DNA from 2 places in the Rhodoferax ferrireducens T118 genome. Region 2 is predicted to be linked to the other one. Evidence: predicted binding sites of a transcription regulator. Region 2 holds the regulator's gene; the other holds the start of a gene.
What was found. The regulator FNR, encoded in region 2, switches genes on or off when oxygen is low (the NO sensors DNR and NnrR bind a similar motif). The targets are predictions, from matches to a motif close to TTGATNNNNATCAA.
Positions count from the first base shown of each region.

Region 1: RFER_RS03055 (TraR/DksA family transcriptional regulator) is a predicted target of FNR. The motif match lies at 2,655-2,668, and genes of this name have one in related genera.

Region 1 covers NC_007908.1:636,756-645,949, forward strand. The annotation lists gene RFER_RS03040 (DUF3108 domain-containing protein) at 1-525, opposite strand, end outside; gene RFER_RS03045 (fumarylacetoacetate hydrolase family protein) at 577-1,581, shown strand; gene RFER_RS03050 (MarC family protein) at 1,606-2,208, opposite strand; gene RFER_RS03055 (TraR/DksA family transcriptional regulator) at 2,224-2,598, opposite strand; gene RFER_RS03060 (DUF2946 family protein) at 2,710-3,087, shown strand; gene RFER_RS03065 (copper chaperone PCu(A)C) at 3,240-3,755, shown strand; gene RFER_RS03070 (DUF2946 family protein) at 3,793-4,248, shown strand; gene RFER_RS03075 (copper chaperone PCu(A)C) at 4,319-4,858, shown strand; gene RFER_RS03080 (TonB-dependent receptor) at 4,928-7,231, shown strand; gene tcuB (tricarballylate utilization 4Fe-4S protein TcuB) at 7,300-8,466, shown strand; gene RFER_RS03090 (PhaM family polyhydroxyalkanoate granule multifunctional regulatory protein) at 8,540-9,194, shown strand, end outside.
Region 2 covers NC_007908.1:2,073,483-2,082,676, forward strand. The annotation lists gene ccoS (cbb3-type cytochrome oxidase assembly protein CcoS) at 148-285, shown strand; gene ccoN (cytochrome-c oxidase, cbb3-type subunit I) at 393-1,829, shown strand; gene ccoO (cytochrome-c oxidase, cbb3-type subunit II) at 1,843-2,469, shown strand; gene RFER_RS09765 (cbb3-type cytochrome oxidase subunit 3) at 2,486-2,629, shown strand; gene ccoP (cytochrome-c oxidase, cbb3-type subunit III) at 2,659-3,576, shown strand; gene ccoG (cytochrome c oxidase accessory protein CcoG) at 3,619-5,085, shown strand; gene RFER_RS09780 (FixH family protein) at 5,095-5,382, shown strand; gene RFER_RS09785 (hypothetical protein) at 5,417-5,707, shown strand; gene fnr (fumarate/nitrate reduction transcriptional regulator Fnr) at 5,719-6,447, opposite strand; gene hemN (oxygen-independent coproporphyrinogen III oxidase) at 6,588-7,985, shown strand; gene RFER_RS09800 (sulfite exporter TauE/SafE family protein) at 7,994-8,671, shown strand; gene RFER_RS09805 (efflux RND transporter periplasmic adaptor subunit) at 8,706-9,194, opposite strand, start outside.

The DNA of each region.
Region 1 (9,194 bases), 1.4 Mb from region 2:
TTCCAGCCGGGCCGCGTACTGGTCGCCGGTTTGCTGCCACAGCAGATCGGCGTTAAGCCGATAGGGGAATTTGTTGGCCAGCACCTGGTATTTCAGATGCACCGAGCCGGGCAGCTTGTCGGCAGCGGCCGCCAGTGTGGAGTCGCGTGGCGGGGGCGGCGCGCCTGGCGCCAAAGCCAGTTGATCCGCGCTCGCGTCGGGTGGCGCCTGCGCCGCGGCGTCTTGCGCCTGGCGTGAAACCGCCTCCAGGGGGGGTGGCATCGGCGTGGCTGCTGGCGCCCGGCCTGAGGCGGGCGGTGGCGCTGACCGGCCTGCACTGGGTTGGGCAGGCTGGCGCGGCGGCGGCGCTACGGTCGCAGCCGTGTGCGCGCCTGCTGGCGCTGCCATTTGGGGTGCGACCGGTTCAATCGAGCGGGTGATGAACGCCCGCGGGGCAGGTTCGGCCTGGCTCGGGCGCAGGGCCATCGGGCTGGCCTGCAAGGCGGCCAGGTGCGCCCACAGCACGGCGACTGTGATAGCTGCCATCACCTTGAACGAAAATACAGAATTTACACCTGCCATTAAGCCGTATTCCCCATGAAACTTGCCACTTACAAAGACGGCTCACGCGATGGCCAGCTGGTCGTCGTCGCGCGCGATCTGAGCATTGCCCATTATGCGACCGGCATCGCGCACCAGTTGCAGCAGGTGCTCGACGACTGGAACTTCCTCTCGCCCCAGTTGCAGGACTTGTATGACGCGCTCAACCGTGCGCGCGACAGCAGCGCCAGTGCCGGCCTGGCACGCCACGCCTTCCCGTTTGATCCGCGGCAATGCATGGCGCCGCTCCCGCGTGCCTACCAATGGGTAAATGGGTCGGTTTACCGCAATCCGGCTGCTTTGCAAGGCCCGGCCAGCACAGCCGGCAGCCCGGTGCTGTACCAGGGCGCCAGCGACGATTTTTTGGGTCCGTGTGACGAGGTGCACTGTGCCAGGGAGGCCGATGGCATCGATTTCGAAGCCGGGGTGGCCATCATCACCGGCGACGTGCGCCTGGGCGCCAGCCCGGCCCAGGCGCTCGACGGCATTCGGCTGCTGCTGCTGAGCAACGCGCTGAGTTTGCGCCAGCTGATGCAGGCCGAGTTGGCGCAAGGTCTTGGACCGCTGCAGAGCCGCCCGGCCACCGCCTTCAGCCCGGTGGCGGTGACACCCGACGAAGTGGGGACAGCCTGGGCCCAGGGCCGTTTGGATCTGACGCTGCAATCGAGCTGGAACGGCCGCAAAGTGGGTTTGTGTGAGGCCGGGCCGGAGATGCGCTTTCATTTCGGGCAACTGATTGCGCACCTGTGCAAGACGCGCCGGCTGCGCGCCGGTTGCATCGTCGGCGCGGGCGCTGTCAGCAACACCGATGCGAGCCACGGCTACAGCTGCATCGCCGACAAACGCGCGCTGGAAATCATGCAGGACGGCCAGCCCATGACCGAGTTCATGAAATTTGGCGACACCATTCGCATCGAGATGAAGGGCCGCGACGGCCAGAGCGTGTTTGGCGCCATTGAGCAGGAAATCGTGCCGCTGGAAAAAGCCGCTGCACCGCTTTGACAGGGTGGCGGCCGGCGCGCAAGCTCAAGCGCTCGCCAATTGCCCGGCAAAGGTCTTGACGCCGCGCAGCATCATCTCGATCGACACCGCCACCAGCACCAGGCCCATCAGGCGCTCCAGTGCCACCACAAAGCGGTCACCGGCCACGCGCTGAATCCGTTCGGCCAGCACCAGCACGACCGCGCTCACGGCCATGGTGACGCACAGCGCGGCAATCCATTCCATGCGCCGTTCGGGTGCCTGCGACACCAGCAGCAACACCGTGGCCAGCGCCGACGGCCCGGCGATGGCCGGAATCGCCAGCGGCACGATCAGCGGTTCGTGCAGCTCCTCGGTCGCATCGGACTTGGGCGGCGGGAAAATCATGCGCAGTGCGATCAGGAACAGAATCACGCCGCCGCCAATTTGCAGCGACAGCTCGCTCAAGTTCATCACCCGCAAAAAGCCGCCGCCGACAAACATGAAAGTCAGCAGCAGCACAAATGCAATCAACACCTCCCGCAAGATCACCCAGGGACGCCGCTCGGGCGCCACATGCTTGAGCGCATTGGCAAAGATAGGGATGTTGCCAATCGGGTCGGTGATCAGGATCAGCAGGATGGTGGCCGAGGCAAAGGTGTAATTCATGGCCCCCGCAGGATATCAGGCCTGTCGGGCCTGGGCTTTTTCCAGCTTCTCCTGGCAGGCGATGCAGCGCAGCGCGTCCGGTGCTGCGTGGAGCCGGGCGGCCGGAATCCCAACGCCACAGTCGACACACAAACCGTAGCTGCCGTCCTCAATCCGGCGCAGGGCGGCGTCCAGGCGGTCAAGCTCCTCGCTGTCGCGCGCATCGAGCGCAAATTCAAGCTCGCGTGCGCTACTCTCCTGCGCGGTGGAATCTTCCTTCTGGCCAAAATGCTCGGCGGATGCCTCGGCACGTCCCACCGTGCCGCCGCGCAGGTCGCTGAGCTGCGCCAGCAGGCTGGCGCGCTGGGCCAGCAACTGTTCTTTAAAAGTGGTGTTGAGTTTTTGGGTCATGAGAAAACCTCCGTGGCGATGTGTTGTCATCATGCGCCGCCTAATCAATACAAAGTTTGATGACCGTCAAGCGGCAGACGTTGCCTGAAGGCTGAAAAAGCGGGCACTACAATGCGCCCGATGTCAACTTTGCAACTGCTGCGCCACGCCAGACTTCTTGCCCGCCTCGTGCTGGTGTGGTTTGTCATGTCGGTCGCAGCGGCGATTGCCTCGCCGCTGGTCAAGCCGCAGGCGATGGAGCTGATCTGCTCGGGTGCGGGCGGAATGAAGCTGTTGCAGAAGACCGACGACGGCAGCCAGCCGACCGCCAGCCACACGCTGGATTGCCCCTTGTGCGTTGGCATCGGCGCGCCGCCGCCGCCCCTGGCACATGTGGCAGCGAAGCCGATGCAAGCGCTGGGTTATGTGCTGCAAGGCATTCCCGCCGCCCACATCGCGGTTCTGAGCGCCGCGCCCTTGCCCGCGCGCGGGCCGCCGGCTTCTCTTTAATTCATCAAAAACAATAGCGTCTTGTGAAGGCTCCATGGGGGCTGCAAGCGTATTTGACTGATATTGTGCGGCGGCCTCGCGGGCCTGCCCGTCGTCCGACAGCCGCTTCCGGCTGCCCTTTGATTTTTTAACACCCTGATAGAGAAAATCCCATGAAATTCAAAACACTGATGAGCTCGGTCGCCCTTGCCGCGGCCGCCTTCGCCGCCCACGCTGCTGCCATTGAGGTCGAAAACGCCTGGGTGCGTGCCACCGTGAAGGGCCAGCAAGCCACTGGCGCCTTCATGACGCTCACCGCCAAAGAGGGCGCCCGGCTGGTCGGCGCCTCCACCCCGGCGGCGGGCGTCAGTCAGGTGCATGAGATGACGATGGACGCTGGCGTCATGAAAATGGGCGAGGTCAAGGGCGGGCTGGACTTGCCCGCAGGCAAGGCCGTGGCGCTCAAATCCGGCGGTTACCACCTGATGCTGATGGACTTGAAATCCGCTTTGGTCGCCGGCACCAGCCTGCCCTTGACGCTGGTGTTCAAGGATGCCAAGGGGGTGGAAAGCAAAGTCGAGCTGACGGTGCCGGTGGCGGCCGTTGCCCCCGCTGGCATGGCGCATGGCAAAGAGGCGCCGATGGATCATTCCATGCATGGCAACATGCCGGCCAAAAAGGCCCCCTGAGCGCCTGTTAACCGGCTTGAGCCTGTTTCCGCATTTGATGTCACGCCCAACCCACGCGAACACGCTGTGTCGCCCGTGGGCGCTGGCGTTGGCGCTGTGGCTGGCCGTGCTGGGCCCGCTGGCGCCTACGCTGTCGCACGCCATCGTCTGGGCGCGTGGCGACATAAGGCCATTGGTAGAGGTCTGCACCCTTGCCGGGCCGCGCTGGGTGGCATTGGCGTCTGCACAAGACGCCAGGCTTGAAGCGGCTGGCAGCACCAAATTTCAGACAGATACCCCTGACGGGCCGGTATCTGCCCTTGCGCTAGATCATTGCCCGTTTTGCCTGCTATTCACAGACCGTGCAGCCCCTCCGCCCCACTTCTTTGTTCACCTCTTCGCAGTGTTGGGCGAATCCGTGGAGCCCACGGTCCGGCAGGTTTTTTTCTTCCCCGAGCAAGCGATGCTGGCGGCGCACCCGCGCGGCCCGCCACACACCTCCTGCACTACTTAGTTCATAGCGTCTCACATAGTTCCGATGGGGGCTAGAGGCTGGTTTGTCTTAAATTCAGGAGTGTTTTGTGATGCCAATTTTTGAGCGACGACCAGTCGCCGTTGAGAAACCGCGTGCCGTCCCGCGCCGTCTGCTGTCGGCAAGCCTGTTGCTGGCTGCCCTGGCTTGCACTGCCAGCGTGGTTCAGGCACATGGCGTCAGCCAGGGCGACTTGCAACTTGATCACCCTTATGCGGTGCCCAGCGCCCCGGGCGAGCCGCACGGCAATGCCTACTTGCGTGGCATCAAGAACTCAGGCGCGCAGGCTGACCGGCTGCTCAGCGCCAGCTCGCCATTGGCGGCGAGGGTCGAGTTGCACCGTCTCAAGCCCGATGCCAGTGGCCTGAGAGGCCAGCAGGTCGAAGCCATTGTCCTGCCGCCCAAGACCGTCACCCGGCTGCGCCACACAGGCGACTACCAGTTGACCTTGATCGGCCTGAAGCAAGCACTCAAGGACGGTGAGCGCTTTGATTTGACCCTGAACTTCGAGCACGCAGGCAGCCAGACCGTCAAGGTGTGGGTGCAAACGCCGCGTGATGCGCCAAGTGCGCAGGATCCACACCAGCATTAAGCCACTGTCGATTTCTCCGCGGCATGTCCGCGACCCAAACAAACTGATTACAAAAAAAGCCTATTCATCATGTCTCAATTCAGACTTTGCCAACTCACTTGCGCCGTGGCCCTGGCGCTGCCTACACTGGCCCTGCTGAGCGGCCCGGCGCTGGCGGCAGACCTTGCCGCATTCACGCTGGCCCCGATCACTGTCACCGGTAGCCCAAGCCATATCAGCCAGCCACTGGGCGCCACAGCCGTTGACCCGGCCAGCCTGGCGCCCAAACTGTCCGCCACCAGCGACACGGCCAGCCTTTTGCAGGACGTACCGGGCTTAAGCCTGTACGGCGCCGGTGGCGTGTCCAGCCTGCCAGCGATCCACGGCTTGGCTGATGACCGTTTGCGCATCAAGGTGGATGGCATGGACCTGATTGCTTCCTGCCCCAATCACATGAATCCGGCGCTGTCTTACATCGACCCGACCCAGGTGGGCCTGCTCAAGGTCTATGCAGGCATCACGCCAGTGAGCGCGGGTGGTGATTCCATTGGCGGCACCATTGTTGCGCAGACGCGTGCACCCGAATTTGCCGCACCGGGGCAAGCCGCCATCACCAAGGGCGAAGTGGGCACCTTTTACCGCAGCAATAACAAGGCAAGAGGCGCCAACGTTTCGGCCACCTACGCCACGGAGCAATTCAACATCAGCTACAGCGGGGCCACCAGCCGGGCCGACAACTACACCGCAGGCGGCGACTTCAAAAACCATGACTTCACCGGCCGCGTCGGGCACACCCTGGGGCGTGATGAAGTGGGCTCCACGGCGTATGACACACGCAACCACAGCGTGGGGCTGGCTTTCAAGAGCGACAACCATCTGTTGGAAGCCAAGCTAGGCTACCAGGACATGCCGTTTCAGCTCTACCCGAATCAGCGCATGGACATGCTGGGCAACACCCAGAACAGTGTGAACCTGCGCTACGCGGGCCAGTTCGACTGGGGCGCACTGGAGGCGCGTGCCTACCGCGAGAACGTGGATCACGTCATGGATTTTGGCGCTGACAAACGCTACTGGTATGGCGCGGCATCGGGTGGGGGCGCAGCGCTCGACGGCACACCCTGCAGCCCGATCAGCGCCACCTGCGCGGCCGGCATGCCGATGGTCACCGAAGGAAAAACCACAGGCTTGAGCGTCAAAGCCGACGTGGCGCTGACCCCGCAGGATGTGCTGCGCGTGGGCGCAGAAGCGCAGCAATACCGGCTCAAGGACTGGTGGCCACCGTCAGGTGGGGGCATGTTTCCGGGCACCTTCTGGAACATCCAGGATGGCCAGCGCGATCGCACGGCCGTCTTTGGTGAATGGGAAGCGCGCAAGAACACGCAGTGGATGACCCTGCTGGGCGCACGAGTTGAACAGGTCAAAATGAACGCCGGCAATGTGGTGGGCTACAACCCTGCAGGCGGTGGTTTTCAAGGTCGTGACGCCAGCGCCTTCAATGCCCAGGATCGGAGCAAAACCGACAACAACCTGGATCTGACCGCACTGGCCCGCTACAGCGCCAATACCAACTACGACATCGAGTTCGGCTTCGCCCACAAGGTGCGCTCACCCAATGTGTATGAGCGCTACACCTGGTCCACCTGGCAGATGGCCGCGCTGATGAATAATTTTGTTGGTGATGGCAACGGCTACCTGGGCGATGTCAACCTGAAGCCAGAGAAAGCCAACACCATTTCCGCCACCTTCGACTGGCACGCTGCTGACAGCCGTTGGGGCTTCAAGGCCACGCCTTACTACACCCAGGTGAGCGATTACATCGACGCCGTGCAGTGGAATGCCAGCACCAACTTGGCCGCCACAACGCTGGCAGCCAACAAGTTCAGCGTCCTCAAATACGCCAACCAGTCGGCCCGCCTCTACGGCATTGACCTCTCCGGCCACATGCCGCTGGCCAAGCGTGCTTGGGGTGACTTTGGGCTCAAAGGCTTGCTGAACTACACCCATGGCACCAACCAGGATACGGGCGATGGCCTGTACAACGTCATGCCGCTCAACGCCAAACTCGCGTTGACGCAAAAGTTGAAAGCTTGGGACAACAGCTTTGAACTGTTGATGGTGCAGGCCAAGGACAGCGTCTCAGGTATGCGCAATGAAATCAAGACACCGGGCTACGGCCTGGTCAATTTGCGCGGCAGCTATTCGTGGAGACAGGTGCGCGTCGACTTCGGTGTTGAGAATCTCTTCGACAGGTTCTATTACCTGCCCAACGGCGGTGCCTATACCGGGCAAGGGACAACCATGAGCAACCCGGCGCTGCCCAATTACCCGCAATGGGGTAGCGCCGTGCCGGGTATCGGACGCTCAATTTACATGGGTGTGAATGTGAAGTTTTGACGCCATTGCCGGGCTGACGGCGCCGAAACCGCACTGCTGCGGCTCATGGAGCGCCTTGAGCAAGCGTCATGCTGCCGTACACTCGCGCCGCCAGCTTTCTTGTTGATGCTCCCGCACTGGCCGGTGGCAAAACGAATGACGAATCCATGCTGACGGCACCCGAAACCGAAGTATCCCGCCTCCTGCATATCTGCAACGACTGCCACTATTGCGACAGTTTTTGTGCGGTGTTCCCCTCCAGCTCGCGGCGGCTCCAGTTTGCCAAGGCCGACATTCACTACCTGGCCAATCTTTGCCACAACTGTGGCGCCTGCCTGCACGGCTGCGAGGTCGCCCCGCCGCACGAGTTGGCGGTCAACCTGCCGCAGGCCATGGCCCGCGTGCGTGGCCAGACCTATGCGGACTATGCCTGGCCACCGGCCTTGGGCGCACTTTACCAACGCCATGGTCTGGTGCTGTCGCTGGCACTGGCGGGTGCGCTGACCATCTTTTTGCTGCTGGCGCTGGCCTTGAATGGCACGCTCTTGGGCTCACCCCAGGCTGGGTACAGCGCGGTGTTTGGGCACCAGATGCTGGTCGGTTTGTTTGCGCCGGTTTTCCTGTATGCCGTGTTGGCACTGGGCATGGGGGTGCGGCGTTTCTGGCACGACGTGACGCCGGCCACCAGCGGCCAGTCAGTCAGCGCCGCAGCCGCTGGCGAGGCCGCCCGTGACGTCTTGCGCCTGAAATACCTGGACGGTGGCCACGGCGACGGCTGCAACAATGCCGACGGTACGGCCACGCTGGCCCGGCGCCGGGCCCACCATCTGACCTTTTACGGCGTCTTGCTGTGCTTGGCCGCCACCTTGGCGGCGAGCGTCTATCACTATGTCCTGGGCTGGACGGCGCCCTACGACTTGCCGCAACTGCCCAAACTGCTGGGTGTCGCCGGCGGGCTGAGTCTGCTGCTTGGCACGGGTAGCTTGTTTGCACTGAACCTGCAGCGCCACCCTTTGCACGGCGATGCGGCGCAAAAACCGATGGACCGCGGCTTTATCGCGCTGCTCTTTTGCGCCAGCGCCAGCGGCCTGGCCCTGTGGTGGGTGCACGCCGGGGTGGCCCTGCCAGCCCTTCTGACCCTGCACCTGGGGCTTGTGATGGCGCTGTTTGCCACGCTGCCTTATGGCAAGTTTGCACACGGTATTTTCCGAACCGCCGCGCTCTTGCGCCATGCGGTCGAAAAGCGCCAGACCTAGCGCGCGGCGCATCGCCATCTGGTCAGCATTGGGGTAAGCTGTGAACCCTTACAGCCAACCCTCTGGAGACAACATGAGTGATGCACAAAACGCTGGTTTCGGCAAATTTATTCCCGGTTTTGATTTTTTGCAGAACCTGGCCAAGGGGGCGACGGAGACGGTGCCGCAGATGCCCAATCTGGCCAACTGGATTGCACCCACCCTCAATGTGGAAGAACTGGACAAACGCATTGCCGAACTCAAGGCGGTGCACTTCTGGCTCGATCAGAATTCCAAGGCGCTGGGCGCGACCGTGCAGGCGCTTGAGGTGCAGAAAATGACGCTGGCCACCCTCAAGGGCATGAACTTCAACATCGGCGACGTGGCCAATGCGCTCAAGCTCAAAGCAGCTGACTCGGTTTACTCCGGGGTGCAGCGGGTCACGGAAAAAGCAGCCTCCACCGCCCAGACTATTTCCGAAGTGGCCTCTGACGCCGAAGATGTGGCAAAAAAGGTGCGCAAAGCGGCCAAACCCGTGACCGATATGGCCGCTGGCTTGATTGATCCGATGCAACTTTGGACTTCTCTGACCCAGCAGTTTGGGCAAATTGCCGCCAGTGCCATGAAAGACGCGGGCAAAGCCACCGCCATGGACGCCACCAGAAACATGGCGGCAGGGTTTGCCAAAGAAGCCGTTAAAGCTACAAAAAAAGTAGCTTCTAACGCAGGTGCAGCGAGGGCCGCAGCCA
Region 2 (9,194 bases):
GAAATTTTCCGATGATTGCAGAAACAAGTGTCAAGAAAACCCCGTTCGTGATCGAATGGCGAGACGGGTTAAAGATCGTTATCTCCAAAGTTGATCAAGAGCACCGGCACCTGGTCAAGCTTGTTGGATTGGGATAGTGAGAACTTGATGGACATACTGTATTTGTTGATTCCGTTGTCCGTCATTCTGGTGTTTTTCATCCTCGCTGGACTGTGGTGGGCGATTTACCGTGGTCAATTTGAGGATATCGAGTCTGAAGGTGAAAGAATTCTCAAGGATTCATGAGTATTTTTGTAAGAATTTGACAGGGTTCATAAGATCTGCTGGTAAGTGGCGAGACAACGTGACGAACCATAAGAAACTAATGTAAAACAAACTGAGAAGAGGTGAATATGGCATTTTCAAATACGCTAGCAACTACCTACGACGATAAGGTTGTCAGGCAGTTTGCTGTCATGACGGTGGTCTGGGGCGTGGTCGGTATGCTGGTGGGCGTGATCATTGCCGCCCAGTTGGCTTGGCCGGAGCTGAATCTTGGTATTTCCTGGCTTAGCTACGGTCGTTTGCGCCCCTTGCACACCAATGCGGTGATTTTTGCCTTTGGCGGCTGTGGTTTGTTTGCCGCTTCTTACTATGTGGTTCAGCGAACCTGTCAGGTTCGTCTGTTTGCGGGTGGTCTGGCCTCTTTCACTTTTTGGGCCTGGCAACTGGTTATTCTCTCCGCTGCTGTTTCTCTGCCATTGGGGTTTACCCAAGGCAAAGAATATGCAGAACTGGAATGGCCGATTGACATCCTGATTACGGTGGTCTGGGTTTCCTACGCGATCGTGTTTTTTGGCACGGTCGGCACCCGCAAAGTTCGTCATATTTATGTGGCGAACTGGTTTTTTGGCGCTTTCATTCTTGCTGTGGCGTTGCTGCATTTGGTTAACAGTGCCGCCATTCCCGCGGGCTACATGAAGTCGTACTCAGCGTATGCGGGTGTGCAGGATGCCATGGTGCAGTGGTGGTATGGCCACAACGCAGTTGGGTTCTTTTTGACGGCAGGCTTCCTGGGCATGATGTATTACTTCATTCCCAAGCAGGCTGAGCGGCCGGTGTATTCATACCGCCTGTCCATTGTTCACTTTTGGGCGCTGATCTTCACTTATATGTGGGCAGGCCCGCACCATCTGCACTACACCGCGCTGCCGGACTGGACGCAATCGGTGGGGATGGTGTTTTCCCTGATTTTGCTGGCACCAAGCTGGGGCGGCATGATCAACGGCATCATGACCTTGTCGGGTGCCTGGCACAAACTCCGTGATGATCCTATTCTGCGTTTCCTGATTGTGTCGCTGTCGTTTTATGGCATGTCGACCTTTGAAGGTCCGATGATGTCGATCAAGACCGTCAATGCCTTGTCGCACTACACCGACTGGACCGTGGGTCACGTGCACTCAGGAGCGCTGGGTTGGGTGGGTCTGGTGACCATGGGCTCCATGTACTACCTGATCCCGCGTCTGTTTGGCCAGAAGCAGATGTACAGCGTGAAGGCCATTGAGGTGCATTTCTGGACCGCGACGATTGGAATCGTGATCTACATCGCGGCCATGTGGATTGCCGGTGTGATGCAGGGTTTGATGTGGCGCTCGATCAACCCCGATGGCACCTTGACCTACACTTTTGTGGAATCCGTCAAGGCCACGTTCCCGTTTTATGTGTTGCGTTTGCTAGGTGGTCTTTTGTACCTCGGAGGCATGCTGGTCATGCTCTGGAACACGTTCAAGACGGCGACCAATGGCCGTTCCGTCACCGTGACCATTCCGGCCGCTGTTGCCCACGCTTGAAAAGGAAAATACCATGGCAAACAACAAGGCAAGCGGCGCACTGTCGCACGAAAGAATCGAAACCAACAACTTCCTGATGATCGTTTTGATCTTGCTGGTGTTGCTGGTGGGTGGCTTGGTGGAAATTGTTCCGCTGTTTTTCCAGAAGTCCACGACTGAGCCGGTCAAGGGCCTGCAGCCTTACACGGCACTCCAGTTGGCGGGGCGTGACATTTACACTCGAGAGGGTTGCTACAACTGCCACTCACAAATGATTCGACCGTTCCGCGCCGAAACCCTGCGTTACGGCCACTATTCCGTAGCGGGCGAATTTGTCTACGACCATCCATTTCAATGGGGCAGCAAGCGCACCGGTCCTGATCTGCATCGCGTCGGTGGCAAGTACAGCGATAAGTGGCACACAACGCACCTGAACAATCCGCGGGATTTGGTGCCTGAATCGAATATGCCGGCTTATCCATGGCTTCTCAGAGACTCTGTCGATGCGGATTCGATGCCGGCGCACATGAAAGCATTGCGGATCGTCGGCGTGCCTTATACCGATGAGCAAATAGCCAAGTCATCGGAAGAGTTGAGAGGCAAGAAAGAAGTTGAGGCCGTCATTGCCTATTTGCAGGTTTTAGGAACCTTGGTCAAGTAAACGGGAGATATTTTGTATGGAACTCGATATCAACACCCTTCGTTCGATGGCCACGGTGGTTAGCTTCATCACATTTATTGGCATCATTGTGTGGGCTTACTCCCGCCGAAATGCGGCTGATTTCGAGGAAGCCGCGAACCTACCTTTTGAACAAGACTGACGAACTGCAATAAAAAAAGAGGATAAAAGATGAGCGACTTTACAAGCAATTTCTGGTCGATATATGTCGCCGGAATCACCATCGTCAGTATCGTGGCCTGTTTGCTGCTGCTGATATTGACCGGCAAGTCCAAAGGCATGTCGACCAGCGATAACACTACCGGGCATGTGTGGGATGGCGATTTGCGGGAGATGAACAACCCCCTGCCGCGCTGGTGGGCCTGGTTGTTTGTCATCACGATTGTTTTTTCCTTCATCTATCTGGCGCTGTATCCAGGGCTAGGCACTTATGGCGGCAAGTTGGGCTGGACGTCCGTTGGGCAACACCAGGCGGAGGTCGATAAAGGCAATGCCGAGGTCGCCCCCTTGTATGCCAAATTTTCAGCCATGAAACCCGAAGACGTGGCCAAAGATGCACAGGCCATGGCTATTGGTGAGCGTTTGTTCATGAACAACTGCGCCCAGTGCCACGGCTCTGATGCTCGCGGCAACAAGGGTTTTCCGAACCTGACTGACAACGATTGGTTGGGTGGCGGTACGCCGGAGATTATCAAAGCCGACATCACCAAGGGTCGTATTGCCGTGATGCCACCGATGGCAGCGGCTGTCGGCACGGCAGAAGATGTCAAGAACCTGGCACAGTATGTGTTGAGCCTGTCTGGTAGCCCACACGATTCTGTTCAGGCAGCCCTCGGTAAGGAAAAATTTGCTGTCTGCGCCGCTTGTCACGGTATCGACGGTAAGGGTAACCAGACACTTGGTTCAGCCAACTTGACAGACAACATTTGGTTGCACGGCTATGGCGAGGCTGCCATTGTTGCCATGATCAATGAGGGCAAGACAAACCAGATGCCCGCCCAGGCTGATAAGTTGACAGAGGCTCAGGTTCACGTGTTGGCTTCTTATGTTTGGGGGCTTTCCAACAAGGGCGGTATCGCCGCTCAGTAAGCTCTATATCATTAGTCTGGTAGTCACTCGGAAAGTACGCTGTTGAACAATAAGGCATTCGGCAATTACAAGGTCATCCCCATCGTTCATCAAGAAGGCTTTGAGCCGCCGCGTCCGCCCGAATCAGCGGATGACGGCATGCTCTCCCTGTACGCCTCGCACCAGACGATTTATCCGCGCAGTGTCTCGGGCCTGTTCTCCAACTGGCGCTGGGGCATGGTCTGGCTGACCCAGATCATCTTTTACGGTCTGCCCTGGCTGGAGTGGGGCCAGCGCCAGGCCGTCCTGTTTGACCTGGCCTCCAGGCGCTTCTACATCTTTGGCCTGGTGCTGTACCCGCAGGACTTCATCTACCTCACCGGTATTCTGGTCATCTCGGCCCTGTCGCTGTTTCTCTTTACGGCAGTGGCCGGGCGCCTGTGGTGTGGTTACGCCTGTCCACAGACGGTCTATACCGAAATTTTCCTCTGGATCGAGAAAAAGGTCGAGGGGGATCGCTCAGCGCGCCTGCGCCGCGACGCCCAGCCTTGGTCGCTGGACAGGGGCATGCGCAAATCCACCAAGCATTTCCTGTGGCTGGCCGTGGCGTTTTGGACCGGCTTTACCTTTGTCGGTTATTTCACACCGATCAAACAACATGGCGTCGACCTCCTGCAGATGAGCATGGGCTCCTGGGAAGTGTTCTGGACCTTCTTCTATGGCTTCGCCACCTACGGCAACGCCGGCTTCATGCGCGAGCAGGTCTGCAAGCACATGTGCCCCTATGCGCGCTTTCAAAGCGCCATGTTTGATAAAGACACGCTGATCGTCACCTACGACACCGAGCGCGGCGAGCCCCGCGGGGCCCGCTCACGCAAGGCCGATCCCGCCCAGTTGAACCTGGGTGCCTGCGTCGATTGCAGCCTGTGTGTCCAGGTCTGTCCGACCGGCATTGATATCCGCAAAGGCCTGCAATATGAGTGCATCGGCTGTGGTGCCTGCGCCGATGTCTGTGACGAAGTGATGGACAAAATGGGTTACGCACGCGGCCTGGTCAAGTACACCACCGAACACGCCATGCAGGAGCATTGGACCCAGTCGCAAACCTTGCGTCACGTGCTGCGCCCACGCATTCTGGTCTACACCGCCATTCTGGCGACGATTGTGATCGCGATGGTGACCAGTCTGGCGCTGCGCAAACCGTTCAGGGTTGATGTGATCCGGGATCGCGGTGTCATGGCGCGCGTGGTCGAGGCGGGCAAGATTGAGAACGTCTACCGTCTGCAAGTCATGAACGCCACTGAAACGGATCAGCGCTTCAAAGTCACGGTGTCTGGTCTACCTGGGCTTGAAGTAACCTCGGACAACGAATTGACGGTACCCGCAGCGCAGGCGCGCTGGCTGGTGGTGCGGACCCAGTTGCCACCCGAAGTGGCGCCGCCCGGCTCACATCCGATCAAATTCGAAATTGAATCAATTGACATGCATGTCCATGATGCAGAAAAATCCGTGTTTTTGGTGCCGCAATAAGGATAGTTTATGAAAAACGATACCCTCAAATCTCCTGAACCCTGGTGGAAGTTTGGCTATGTTTGGCTGGTCGTGGCTGGTCCGGCTATCGTGGTCGTGGCCGCTTTTGTTACTTTGTATCTTGCCGTGACGAGACCTGATCCGGTCATTACCGAAGACTATTACCGCCAGGGGATTGAAATCAACAAGACATTGGGAGATGATGCGCAGGCTGCCAGCATGGCACCAGCCCTGCAGGCCCGTAACCATGCGCAGACTGGCTTTGTCACCGGTTCCAAAGCTGTCCATAGGCCTTGAACGTAATGACCTCTGAAATACAGGACGCCCGATTATGTTGTCGCAACGCTTAATGTGGATTATCTGGCCTGCCTTTCTGGTGGCTGGTGTGCTTGAAGTGCTTGTATTTGCAATGGTCGATCCGCAGGACCTGCAGTGGTTCGGGCAACCCATCGGGTTTTCCCGTCAGGGTGTTTACACCATGGCGTTTTTTGTCTTTTGGGGCATCACCATGTTGGCCAGTGGCTTGACCACCTTGCTGTCGATGTCGCCGTTTGAAGTCAACCGCTGCCCTTTGCCGGCGAATGCACGCCCGGAGAGCTGCTCCAAGCAAGGGCGCTGCTGAGTCGGTTTTTCTCAGGCTGTTCCGGCACCGGATTTTGGATTGACAATATCCTTCAACGCGTCCGTGTTGAGGATGCGGACATGACGTTGTTTGACTTCCACGATGCCTTCTTCAGCGAATCTTGAAAATGTGCGGCTCACGGTTTCGAGTTTCAAACCCAAAAAACTGCCAATTTCTTCGCGCGTCATGCGGAGTATCAATTCTGACTGCGAGAAGCCGCGGGCGTGCAGTCGCTGAACCAGATTCAAAAGGAAGGTAGCCAGACGCTCCTCTGCGCGCATGCTGCCCAACAGCAGCATCACTCCGTGCTCGCGTACGATCTCGCGGCTCATGATCTTGTGGACGTGGCGCTGGAGTGAATTGACTGCGCGTGACAGCTCTTCAATACGATCAAATGGCATGACACAGACCTCAGCGTCTTCCAGGGCAACGGCGTCGCACGTGTGGTAGTCGTTGACGATTCCGTCGAGACCCACGACTTCGCCGGCCATTTGGAAGCCCGTTACCTGATCCCGTCCATCCTCGGAGGCTACACAGGTTTTGAAGAAACCGGTGCGAATGGCATACAGGCTGGTGAACTTCTCGCCATTGCGAAAAAGAAGAGAGCCACGCTTGACCGTGCGCCGCGCGGCGACCATGTCATCGATCAAATCGAGTTCTTCTTCACTCAGGCCCAAGGGCATGCACAGCTCCCGCAAGTTACAGTTTGAGCATGCGACTTTGATGGTGTGAGGGTTCATGATGTCATTTTGGCACTAATCATTGACCTGTCCTGATGTGGGTCAATTTTTTAGGTCTTACACTTCTTTATGATTCAATCTAGGTCAAGAGACGATTTCAATTATTGAGGCACATTTGTCAAAATTGACAAGGAATTTCCATGAACACAGCCGTTGCTGAACCAATTTCCGAAGACCTCATCCGTCGTTTCGATGTATCGGGACCGCGTTATACCTCTTATCCCACCGCGGACCGTTTTGTTGAGGCATTTTCAGTTGAGGACTATACCCAAGCCTTGAAGCTTCGGCGGGCTGGGGGGGCGGCCATGACGCTGCCATTGTCTTTATATGTTCACATCCCTTTCTGTGAATCCCTGTGTTATTACTGCGCCTGCAACAAGATCATCACCAAGCACCATGATCGGGCCGGCCCTTATTTGCGCTACCTGAGCCGCGAAGTCGATTTGCACACGGAGCAACTGGGTGTAGGACAAACGGTGACCCAATTGCATCTGGGTGGTGGCAGTCCCACTTTTTTGACGGATGATGAGCTGCGCGAGTTGATGGCCATGTTGCGGCGCAACTTTACCTTCGCCCCAAGCGGTGAATACTCGATCGAGGTGGACCCGCGCACCATCGACGCGTCGCGGCTCGATACCTTGGCCGAGTTGGGATTCAATCGTTTGAGCTTTGGGATTCAGGATTTCGACCCTGATGTTCAAAAATCGGTACACCGTGTGCAGCCGGCCGAACAGGTTTTTGCCTTGGTGGCAGCCGCCCGCGAACGCGGTTTTGATTCCATCAATGCGGACCTGATTTATGGCCTGCCTCTGCAAAGCCCGGAGTCATTTGACCGCACACTGGCGCAGGTGGTCGAGTTGCGGCCGGAGCGTATTGCCTTGTACGCCTATGCCCACTTGCCCGAGCGTTTCAAGCCCCAGCGCCGCATTCCGACCGTGGAGATTCCCAGCGGTGCGGCCAAGGTGGCCATGCTGGCGCGGTCCATGGCCGCTTTTATGGGTGCTGGTTATGTCTATGTCGGGATGGACCACTTTGCATTGCCGACGGACTCGCTGGCGATTGCCAAGCGGCAAGGTCGGCTGCATCGCAATTTTCAGGGCTACAGCACCCAACCCGATTGCGACCTGATTGGACTTGGCGTGTCGTCGATCGGCCGGATTGGCGCCACCTATAGCCAGAATGCCAAGACCCTGGAAGAGTATTACGACTATCTGGATCAGGGGCGCTTCCCCGTGGTGCGCGGCTTGGCGTTGACGCGTGACGACCTGTTGCGTCGCGCCGTGATCATGGCCATCATGTGCCAAGGGCAAGTTCTGTTCGAGTCCATTGAGTTGGCGCATCTGATCGAATTTCGCAAGTACTTTGCGCCTGAAATGGAAGCCCTGCAAAAGCTGGCGGATCAGGGCATGGTCACGGTGGACGATGTCGGCATTCAGGTCACTGACATGGGCTGGTTTTTTGTCCGCGCCGTGGCCATGGTGTTTGATCGCTATTTGCAGACCGACCGCACGCGCGCGCGGTTTTCCAAGATTATCTGATCGGGTCAATGCAATCCTCTCTGGCTGTCACCGCCTTGTTGATGGGCCTGGCCGGAGGGCCGCACTGCATTGCCATGTGTGGCGCTGCCTGTGCCGGGATCGGGCAAGCAGCAGGCCCGCGCAAGAATTCAGCCATGTGGAGCTTCCAGATCGGTCGGGTATTGGGCTATTCCGCACTCGGGTCGCTGGCGGCAGCCTCGATGCAGGGTTTGGGCTGGTTGACGGTGCAGTCGGCCGCGTTGCGCCCGGTGTGGACGCTGTTTCATGTCGCAACCCTGGTGCTGGGCCTGTTGTTACTCTGGAAAGCGCAGCAACCGGTTTGGCTGGAGCAGGCGGGCAAAAAAATATGGATTGGTGCACGCTCCCTGGCTGCCGGGCGGGGCCGGGGTGCGCCACTGGTGATTGGCGCTCTCTGGACTTTTTTGCCCTGCGGCTTGCTCTATTCGGCGCTGCTGGTTGCCGCTTTGACAGGCCATGCCCTTGAAGGCGCCTGGGTAATGGCCTTGTTTGCCTTAGGCACCAGTGTCTCCATGATGGCGGGTCCCTGGTTATGGCTGCGTTTGCGGGGTAATGGGGCTGGCGATTGGGGTGTGCGCCTGGCCGGTCTGGCATTGGCTGCCAGTTCGGTCTGGGCTTTGTGGATGGCGTATGCCCACGACGCCGCGCCCTGGTGCGCAACGCCTTGACGAGTCGTTTTTTGCCGACTCCGAGCGCCCGGTTTCAACGCGTCTTGACCCGGTCGCCGTCTTTGAGCTTGGTGTCCGGGTAGACGATCACCTGAGTATCCTTGGTCAGCCCCGTCTTGACCCAGGCCAGGGCACCGTTGCGTGCTGCCACTTCAATCTCTTTCAGGCGAGCATGGCCCTTGTCCAGCACAAAAAGGCCTGAGCGGGCACCAACCGGAAACAAGGCGCTGACCGGAATCATGACCGCGTTTTCCACGACTTGGACCAGCACACGCACATCCACCTTGAACCCGTCGCCCAATGCCTGCCATTTTTCGGGAGGCGAGGTGATGTCGATAATCGCATTGACGCGCTGTTCTTCCACCCCCAAAGCCGAGACTTTGGTGAATGCCGCCGGTTCGATGAGCCGAACTTGTCCTGTCAGCACGTCGGGTCCACCCCAGTTTGAGAGCTGCACCGCGGTGCCCGGCTTGATCTGCGCGGCATCTTCGGTCAGGATATCCACCACCACTTCAAGCTGGGT